3 regions of the Bombilactobacillus folatiphilus genome follow, and region 1 is predicted to be linked to each of the others. Evidence: predicted binding sites of a transcription regulator. Region 1 holds the regulator's gene; each other region holds the start of a gene.
What was found. The regulator NrdR, encoded in region 1, represses ribonucleotide reductase genes. The targets are predictions, from matches to a motif close to ACACNATATATNGTGT.
Positions count from the first base shown of each region.

Region 2: nrdH (glutaredoxin-like protein NrdH) is a predicted target of NrdR. The motif match lies at 1,610-1,625, and genes of this name have one in related genera.
Region 3: MOO45_RS05435 (deoxynucleoside kinase) is a predicted target of NrdR. The motif match lies at 1,664-1,679, and genes of this name have one in related genera.

Region 1 covers NZ_CP093366.1:600,960-604,247, reverse strand. The annotation lists gene dnaI (primosomal protein DnaI) at 1-549, opposite strand, end outside; gene MOO45_RS03110 (DnaD domain protein) at 559-1,863, opposite strand; gene nrdR (transcriptional regulator NrdR) at 1,853-2,341, opposite strand; gene coaE (dephospho-CoA kinase) at 2,355-2,939, opposite strand; gene mutM (bifunctional DNA-formamidopyrimidine glycosylase/DNA-(apurinic or apyrimidinic site) lyase) at 2,939-3,288, opposite strand, start outside.
Region 2 covers NZ_CP093366.1:138,576-141,863, reverse strand. The annotation lists gene MOO45_RS00640 (guanylate kinase) at 1-423, opposite strand, end outside; gene MOO45_RS00635 (DUF2187 family protein) at 502-717, shown strand; gene MOO45_RS00630 (LVIS_2131 family protein) at 773-1,393, opposite strand; gene nrdH (glutaredoxin-like protein NrdH) at 1,678-1,908, shown strand; gene MOO45_RS00620 (ribonucleotide reductase stimulatory protein) at 1,911-2,288, shown strand; gene nrdE (class 1b ribonucleoside-diphosphate reductase subunit alpha) at 2,236-3,288, shown strand, end outside.
Region 3 covers NZ_CP093366.1:1,065,614-1,068,901, reverse strand. The annotation lists gene MOO45_RS05445 (CdaR family protein) at 1-151, shown strand, start outside; gene glmM (phosphoglucosamine mutase) at 167-1,525, shown strand; gene MOO45_RS05435 (deoxynucleoside kinase) at 1,724-2,365, shown strand; gene MOO45_RS05430 (glycosyltransferase) at 2,555-3,288, shown strand, end outside.

The sequences.
Region 1 (3,288 bases):
TGCAACCTGATTTTGGACCAATTCTTTAGCAATAGCTGCCAACAAATACGTCTTACCAATGCCAAAATCGCCCGACAAATACAAGCCCGGCGTAAATTGCGGCTTGGTCGTGTAATCAATAACAAAACGATAAGCGGCTGCCAAGGCATTCTGCCGGCCACTAGCACCTTGCGCAAAAGCTGTTAAATCGGCTTGTTTAATATCACTACTCATATCAATTGTCATAAAATTTTGCTCAAAACGTTGCTGTTCTTTGTGTGCGATTAATTCTTGATCTGGTTCATAACTAACTTGAATCGCCCGATTTTTAAAAATTAATCGTGGTTGATAACCTGCCGCAAACGCATTCATATGCTTTTTAGCCTGCACAAACTCGTAAATTGCATCCAAACCTTGCTGCAAGATTGCTTCATTAACTTGTGCTTGATGTTCCTGCAAAAATTGTTGCACATCAGGATCTTTAACCGCCTGCGCTAACAAATCTTGATATTGATCTTGCCATTTGCGGTCTTTAATAATTCTTGACAAAGACTGGGATAACTTTTCCATTTACGCACCTCATTGGGGCTTCTTGTTTAATTTTTGCAATTGTTGCTGCAATTTCGCTAATTCAGTGGGACTAACTTCTTGACTGGAAGCTTGTGACCAATCTGTGGCTGCTTCTTGTTTAGTCGACTTCTTACTTTTTCGCACACGCTTTTGCTGTGGAAAACTTTGTAAATATTTGACGGCTGCCGCTGCTGAAGTCAATTGGTGCTGCATCCAGTCACCCGCAATTTTTTCGACAAAACTATTCGTCAAAGTAGCCGAATTATCCAGCACATAATTCACCAAAATATTAATCACTTCATCTGGCAGAATATGTCGCGCCTGCAATTTACGTAACACTTGGACATCCGAACTGAACACTGCCACACCTTTTTGCCGCTTTTTAGCTGCTAAAAATTCAGCTGGTGCCAATTTTTGTGCTGACCGCACTAATTGAACTTGTTGCTGCGGTAAATCCTGCAAGTTTTCCTGTGGCTTTTGTTTGGGCTCTTCTCCAGACAGCCGTGCCTGCATATTGGACCGTTTTTCATACTTTTTTTGCACTAACTTTGTTAACCGTGGCAAATCAATTTGATTCGTCTGCAAATTGATTGTTTTGGCAATTAAATTCGCTAATTCCATCTCATCCAAACCATAAAATGTATGCAAATTAAACAAATCTGTGCGCGCAGTTTGAATTTGAGCCGCAGATACTTTCAGTGGTGCCAAACGTTGCGCCAATAAATCCCAATCAAATTCTGCCATCTGTTGTGTTGTATATTGCACCTGCTTAGGCAAAACGGCGCTAGTTTCACTAGGCGCATCCACCACAGCATTAGAAAGCCGAAAAACATCTAAAAAACTCTTCGTAATTTCCTGTGCTTGATGTAGATTGTGTTGCATTGGAGCATATTTCTTCCGTAATTTTTTAAAATCCGGTTGCCCAATTTTTTCCATTAAAAACGTCGTCAAAATATTATCACGCATAAATTCCGCACCGGTTAGCGGACGTTTGAGTTGGTAAATTAAATAATGGCCCCAACTATCTTGATTTTGAAATGTTTGCAACAAAGCCAACGCTTCTAATTTGATGCGAGCAGCATAAAATGCATGTGCATCCAGATCTAATAAATTTAAAAGTTGGGCATGTGGCTGGCGTTGTGACAGCAAAGGTTCTTGATGTTGCCACAATAATTGATACAAACTCAACGCGTGACTCCCCATCAGTGGTTGATATAAATCGGTTAAGACTTGATAATCAAGTTGCGTTAAAGTGCTCTCACTGACAACCCAATAGCCCCATAACGGATCCACCATTGCCGAATTACTTGTCATGATCAGTATCCTTATCTAATTGATGACGTGTCGTCATCATATCTTGAACTTCTTGCATAAAACCATTAATATCTGTAAATTGTCGATAGACGCTCGCAAAACGAATATAGGTAATATCGTCAATATCCACTAATTCTTGCATCACAAATTCCCCAATTTTGCGTGAAGGAACTTCATTTTCGCCCATCGCCTGAATCTGCGCCTCAACTTTATTAACTAATTTATTCATGTTTTCTAAAGTGACCGGTCGTTTTTCAGCCGCTCGCACAATGCCCCGTAACAATTTATCACGATTAAATTCCTCACGACTACCATCCTTTTTCACAACTAAAATTGGCACCTGTTCCACACGCTCAAAAGTTGTAAAACGATAACCGCAATTTTCACATTCACGCCGCCGCCGAATGACCTTGCCCTCATCGCTCGGCCGACTATCCGTGACGCGTGAAGCATTTTGTTGGCAATGTGGACAAATCATATTCCTTACTCCCTTATATCTGCGTCAAAAGCGCTTGAACTTGTTGCGCCAATTCGTGTGGACCTTGGGTATTATCCAAAACAAAATCCGCGCGCTGACATTTTTGTGCGATCGGTAATTGACTGTTTATTCTAACGCGTGCTTGCGCTTTTGTGAAGCCATTGCGCTGCATTAGCCGCGTTAATTGTTGTTGCTCGGGCACAGAAACCACCACAATTTGATCAACCAACCGCTCGTAATGTTGTTCAAACAGTAACGGGATTTCAAAAAACACCTTGGATTCACCAGCACGTGCTGCGTCCATTTGTGCTAATAATTGTTGACGAATGACTGGCTGTGTTAACTCATTCAAAATTTGCAGTTTGGATGCATGACCAAACACAATTTGGCTAAGTTGAGCACGATTCAAACTACCATCACGATTTAAAATGCGTGAACCAAAGCGCTCCGCCAATTCGTGAACGATTGATGGACTAGCGATCAGTTCTTGAGCAACTTGGTCGGCATCAATCACCAAAAAACCTGCTGCTCGAATTAATTCACCAACCGTGGTCTTCCCGCTAGCAATTCCACCTGTAATACCAATAACCTGTCCCATTAGTTCAACTTCTGACAATGAGGACAGAAATGTGTTCCACGACCACCAACTTTGATTTTCTCAATTGTAGTACCACAACGTTGACACGGCTTGCCATCCTGCTTATAAGCCCTTAATTGCAGCTGAAATTGTCCTTGATTCCCCGCAGCATCCACATAACTACGAATTGTCGTCCCACCAGCCGCAATTGCGGCTTGAATCGTGTCATTAATTGCTGAATATAAAGCTGTGAGTTGCGCGGTCGTCAAATTGTTAGCGGGTTCTTCCGGATTAATTTGCGCTTGCCACAAAACTTCATCGACATAAATATTGCCTAAACCAGAAACAACTTGTTGATCCAACAAAACCG
Region 2 (3,288 bases), 460 kb from region 1:
ATGCAAGCGCTGCGCCAACAAATCTGGCGTATCTCCGCGCATTTTTAAACGTTGCATCAACAAGTGCTCATCCACCGTTAAAAACCACACCATGGCTTGTTGAGAATAAGCTTGAACATAACTAACAGCGCCTTTAGTATCTAAGACAATACTCACCACGTCGGATTTGGCCCAAGCCTTGGTCAAGCCCTCTTTGGAGGAACCATACAGATGTCCACTATAAGTCACTGATTCCAGATACTCATTTTGACGAAAAGTTGACGGCGTTTCAAAATAATAATCTACACCATCAACTTCATGCTTCCGTTTGGGTCTAGTCGTATGCGTCACAACTGCCGGAATCTGATATTGCTGCTTTAAATAAGTGCTCACCGTCGTTTTGCCAACACCGCTCGCGCCAGTAATAATGATAACTTTTTGCATTGATTTACTCCAAATAATTGTCAAATTAGGCTTTATCGCTTATGATAAAGATTGTTTTAGTGAAGGGAGTTGCGCATTATGAAGATGGATAACATTAAAGTTGGCGATAAATTACAAGGTCATGTTGAAGAAGATATGGAACAACCCTTTACGGGCACCGTTGAAAAACTTTACACCAATTCCGTTTTAATTGATATTGAACAATATGATCCACAAGATAACGATAATGTCATTGAATTGAATCATAAAATTGTCGTCAATGCACAAAATCTGAAAAAACCAGCTAAAAAATAAATAACAGTATAAAAAAGCTTCTCGGTCCTTCTTTTGAACGACTAAGAAGCCTTTTTTATGGAAGCATTTGTAAGAAAGTATTCGATGGAATACGAATCAATGTGTAATCAGTTGCCACACTACCTACATGCATCCCCAAACCGTTACGCCAATTATTTTTGTAATGGGCCACCATCGTAATTACATAAGCCTTTTGATATTTTTGATCATATTTTCGCGTATGCGGCCACGGATAATTCTTCGCATTCAAACTAATCGATTGGTCACCATCCACAACTGAAGCGTTATTACTGGGAACACTGTACTTAGCCCCATGAGTCCAATAAGTATAATACTGAATTATATTTTTGTCGGCAGCCCCTTTAGCTTGGACATAGTATCCTTGACTGCTCTTAGTCTGCATCACCAATGGTTGAACTTCGTAATTAAGTGTTATGCGTTGACTATCTTTAGCATTCGCTCTATCCAAAACGGTAACGTAAAGCATGCCACCAACCGCGATCAACGCAATTAAAAATTCTATGATATCCAAAAACCAATTCATCTGTGAATGATGTTTTTTTTGCACCACAATCATCTTTAAATGGCGTTGCCGTGTATGAAAAATAATCCCAGCCACAAGACAAATAACCACGATCCAACACAATACTCCCAAAATATTCCAATTAAGATGCATCAACATTCTCCAAATTCATCATAAATTTATTAGTTCTATTATAGCTCACTTCGGTCTGGGTCGCATTAATGAAAACCGGATTTTAACATTAGAAAAAGAGCTTTTTTACTTGACAAATTGCTCGAAATATATAAGAACTAACGTTCGACATTTTTTTAAATTGTACAAACGCCTAGTACATCAACCACACTATCATGTAGTTCGACATCGTACTAAATACAATATATTGTATTTGCCTATTTTGGGTTTTATAATGAGTGCTAATCAAATAGGAGGTCGTCGCAATGAAAAAAACAGCATTGATTTACACCAAAAATGGTTGCATGCAATGCAAGATGACAAAGCGCTTTTTAACTGAACATCAAATTGATTTTCAAGAAGTGAACATTAATCAACAGCCGGAATCTTTAGCAACTTTAAAACAGCAAGGCTTTCAAAGTGTGCCTATCGTGATAGCCGATGGCGTCCAACCCATTGTCGGTTTTCGTCCAGATGAACTGAAAGCTCTGGTGTAATCATGCTGATTGCTTATTACACGATCACCGGTCAGACGCGGCGTTTTATCGAAAAAACGCAACTGTCCGCCTATGAAATCAACGATACGGATCCTTTTCACCAAATGAGTGCCCCATATTTGCTAGCAGTGCCCGCCTATGATGACGAAATGATGGACGCTGTCATTGATTTTTTGGGGTATCAAACTAATGCTCAACGTCTAGTAGGCGTTGTCGGCAGTGGTAATCGCAACTTTAATGAGTTGTATATTCACACGGCTAAAGACATCGCCAGAGGGCTGGGTGTTCCTGTGGTCTTCGATTATGAATTCAATGGAACGCTGACAGATGTCGCAAATTTTCAGAAAGTGGTTGAACAACTTGAGTCTAAACAACATTGATATCGCTAAAGTTCACTATTTCAAGCTAAACAATGAATTAAATATCCCCGTCGATGGTCACATTCCCTTAGCCAAAGATCAAGAAGCCCTGACCGCATTTTGGCAAGAAAATGTGACACCGAACACCAAGATTTTGCCTGATGTGCTTGATCATTTAACCAATCTGGTTCAAAACGATTATTTGGAAGGTGCTTTTTTTAAAAAATATTCGAAAGCTTTTATCCAACAGCTTTACCAATATCTATTAGATCAACATTTTCAATTTAAATCTTTCATGGCAGCTTACAAATTTTATAATCAGTATGCTTTAAAAACCAACGATGGTAACTATTATTTAGAAAATTATGAACTGCGGGTTCTCAATAATGCCTTGTATTTCGCAGATGGCAACGAACAATTGGCCCAGCAATTAGCCGACGAAATGATTCATCAACGCTATCAGCCGGCAACGCCAACCTTTTTGAATGCTGGTAAAAAGCGACGTGGTGAATTCGTGTCATGCTTTTTGATTCAAACGACTGACGATATGAATTCAATTGGCCGCGCTATTAATAGTGCGTTGCAACTTTCCCGCATTGGTGGCGGTGTGGGGATTACTCTGTCCAATTTACGTGAAGCGGGGGCGCCGATTAAGGGCGTGGAGAACTTATCTAGCGGCGTTTTGCCAGTGATGAAACTATTAGAAGATAGTTTCAGTTACAGTAACCAACTGGGGCAACGCCAAGGTGCCGGCGCTGTTTATTTGAACGTCTTTCATCCCGATATTATTGATTTTTTGTCTGCTAAAAAAGAAAACGCCGATGAGAAAATTCGGGTAAAAACTTTATCACTTGGCATCATTGTGCCGGATAAATATTATGAACTCGTGCGTCAAGATGCTGATATGTATTTGTTCAGTCCATACAGTGTTGAACGCGTGTACCAAACGCCTTTTTCCTACGTAGATATCACTAAAGAATATGATCATTTGGTGGCCAATCCGCAAATCAAGAAATATAAA
Region 3 (3,288 bases), 460 kb from region 1:
ATTAGAAATTCCAGTAGATGTTTCGAAACTTGACAATAAAGATTCAAAAGTGGTAACAATTAATCAGACAAAATTTGATATTATAGATTCTAGTCCACGAACGATAAAAGTTTATTTAAAGTCTGATAGTGATCAGTCGGTTAGTGATTAGAATACGAGGAGAAAAATGGTTAAATATTTTGGTACCGATGGTGTGCGGGGCATTGCGAATAAAGAATTGACCCCAGAATTGGCTTTTAAATTAGGACGTGCTGGTGGGTATGTTTTATCACAGCAAAAAGATAGTGATGAAGAGCGGGCGGTGGTTTTGGTTGCTCGTGATACACGTAAATCTGGACAAATGTTAGAAACAGCTTTGATTTCAGGATTGCTGTCTGTTGGAATTGAAGTTTTAAATTTGGGTGTCATTACCACGCCGGCAGTTGCTTATTTAGTTAAAGTTCAGGATGCTGATGCAGGTATTATGATTTCTGCTTCCCATAATCCGGCTAGTGATAATGGGATTAAATTTTTTGGTTCCGATGGCTATAAGCTCAAAGATGCCACTGAAGAAGAAATTGAACATTTTTTGGATCAAGAAGTAGATACTTTACCTCGTCCTTCTGCAGGTGGAATCGGTATTTTAGAAGATTACAAAGAAGGTTCCTTGAAGTACTTAGAGTTTTTGAAACAAAGTGTTTCAGAGGATTTATCAGGGATTAAGGCTGTTTTAGATGGAGCCAACGGTTCAACAAGTAATTTGTTAAGTAAACTATTCGCGGATTTAAACGTTGATTTTACGGCAATCTCTACTAATCCGGATGGTGTTAATATTAACAGTGGCGTTGGTTCGACGCATCCTGAAAAGTTGGCTCGTGAAGTTGTTAAGCAAGGTGCTCAGATTGGCTTAGCGTTTGATGGTGACGCCGATCGGTGTATTGCAGTTGATGAAAAAGGTAACATTGTAGATGGCGATAAAATCATGTTTATATTGGGCAATTATTTCAAAGCGCATGGTCGTTTGAAAAAGGATACAATCGTTACCACCGTTATGAGTAATTTAGGCTTGTATAAAGCAATTGAGGCTAACGGAATGAAATCAGTGCAGACTGATGTTGGTGACCGTAATGTAGCTGCAGAGATTGTTCAAAATGGTTATAACTTAGGTGGTGAACAATCAGGTCATATCATTATTTTTGATATTCATAATACTGGTGATGGGATGTTGACTGGCATTCAATTGTTAAATGTTATGAAGCAAACTGGTAAATCATTGTCAGAGTTAGCTGCGCCTGTTAAAACATATCCGCAGGTTTTAATTAACGTTCAGGTTAAGGATAAGAATAATTGGCAAGATTATCCTAATATCCAGACTGCAATTGATACAGTTGAAAAAGAGATGAACGGTGATGGTCGTGTTTTGGTACGACCTAGCGGTACAGAAGCACTTTTACGTGTCATGGTTGAGGCTGCGACTAAAGAAGAAGCGCAACGTTTTGGCAAACAAATCGCTCAAGTAGTTCAAGATGAGATGGGACTAGATTAAGATTTAGTTGTATATTTAAGTTTCTCCGATGGTTGAAAATAATGTCAACTATTGGAGTTTTTTGTGGTCCCAATTAAGGTTCATATAATTGTAAATTTAGTTTTTTATACAACATTTAGTATATTAAACAAAATTCATACACTATATGTTGTTATATATATGCTATGATGGATAATGTGTTTAGAGGAGGACAATATGATGATAGTTTTGAGCGGTATGATTGGTGCTGGAAAAAGTAGTTTGGCAACGCTAGTTTCTGAACATTTAGGAACCAAAGCTTTTTACGAGCAGGTGGACGATAATCCAGTCTTGCCTTTGTTTTATGCAGATCCTAAAAAATATGCTTTTTTATTGCAAATTTATTTTCTGAATAAACGTTTTGCATCGATTAAACAAGCTTTGGCTGATGATAATAATGTTTTGGACCGTTCAATTTATGAGGATTCTTTATTTTTCCATATCAATGCTGATATGGGACGAGCTACAGATCAAGAAGTAAAAGTTTATGACGAATTATTAGACAATATGATGGAAGAGTTGCCTTACGCTGCACATAAAAAAGCACCTGATTTACTAGTACATTTGGATGTTTCCTACGATAAAATGTTGGAGCATATTCAAAAACGTGGTCGTTCGTATGAATTGCCTGAAAATGATCCTTCGCTGATTGATTATTATCATAATTTATTGGGACGTTATGACCAGTGGTATGCTGACTATCACTATAGTCCTAAAATGAAAATTAGCTGTGATGAGTATGATTTTGTAGAAAATGAACATGATCGAGCAAAAGTTCTGAAGTTGATTGATGAGAAGTTAAAAGAACGTGGGACGTTATAATTAATGTGGGTCAGTAAATATTAAACAATGTGTTCAAATAAAACGGTGAGTACGCTATGAATTTCAACAATGTTACCATTTTGAAAAATTCATATGAAGTCATCGTTTTTTTATTTGGTATAAATGGGCTTTGTGGATTTATTTTGATATAATTAAATATATTAACCAAATTCAAGGGAGCACTGATGAATGAATATTGGGATATTTACGGATACTTATTTTCCACAAGTCAGTGGCGTAGCAACTTCGATTCAAACTTTAAAAAATGACTTAGAACAAAAAGGGAACACTGTCTATATTTTTACGACAACGGATCCGCATGTAGATAAAAATACAATTGAGCCAAATATTTTTCGGTTGGGAAGTGTGCCCTTTATTTCCTTTACAGATCGTCGCATTGCTTATCGAGGTATGTTTCATGCTCTGAAATTGGCTAAAGAGTTAAATTTAGACATTGTGCATACACAAACAGAATTTTCGTTAGGTTTAATTGGTAAATTTGTAGCTCATAGTTTAAAAATTCCTTGTGTGCATACGTATCACACGATGTATGAAGATTATTTACATTATGTTTTAAATGGTCATCTGTTAAAGCCGTATCATGTTAAGCAAATGTCTAAATTATTTATTTCAGGAATGTCTGGTGTGATCGCTCCTAGTCAAAAGGTTTACGATACTTTAAGTCGTTATGGCATTAAAACACCGATGACAATTATTCCTACGGGCGTTGATCTTTCAAATTTTACTCAAAAGATTGATACTACAACTTTAGAAAAACAATTACATTTAACTAATTGCCAGCCTATTTTGTTGACGTTAAGTCGAATTGCTAATGAGAAAAAAATTGAATTATTATTGCAACAATTACCCAATTTAATTTCACATTATCCTGATATAATGTTACTTATCGTTGGTGGTGGGCC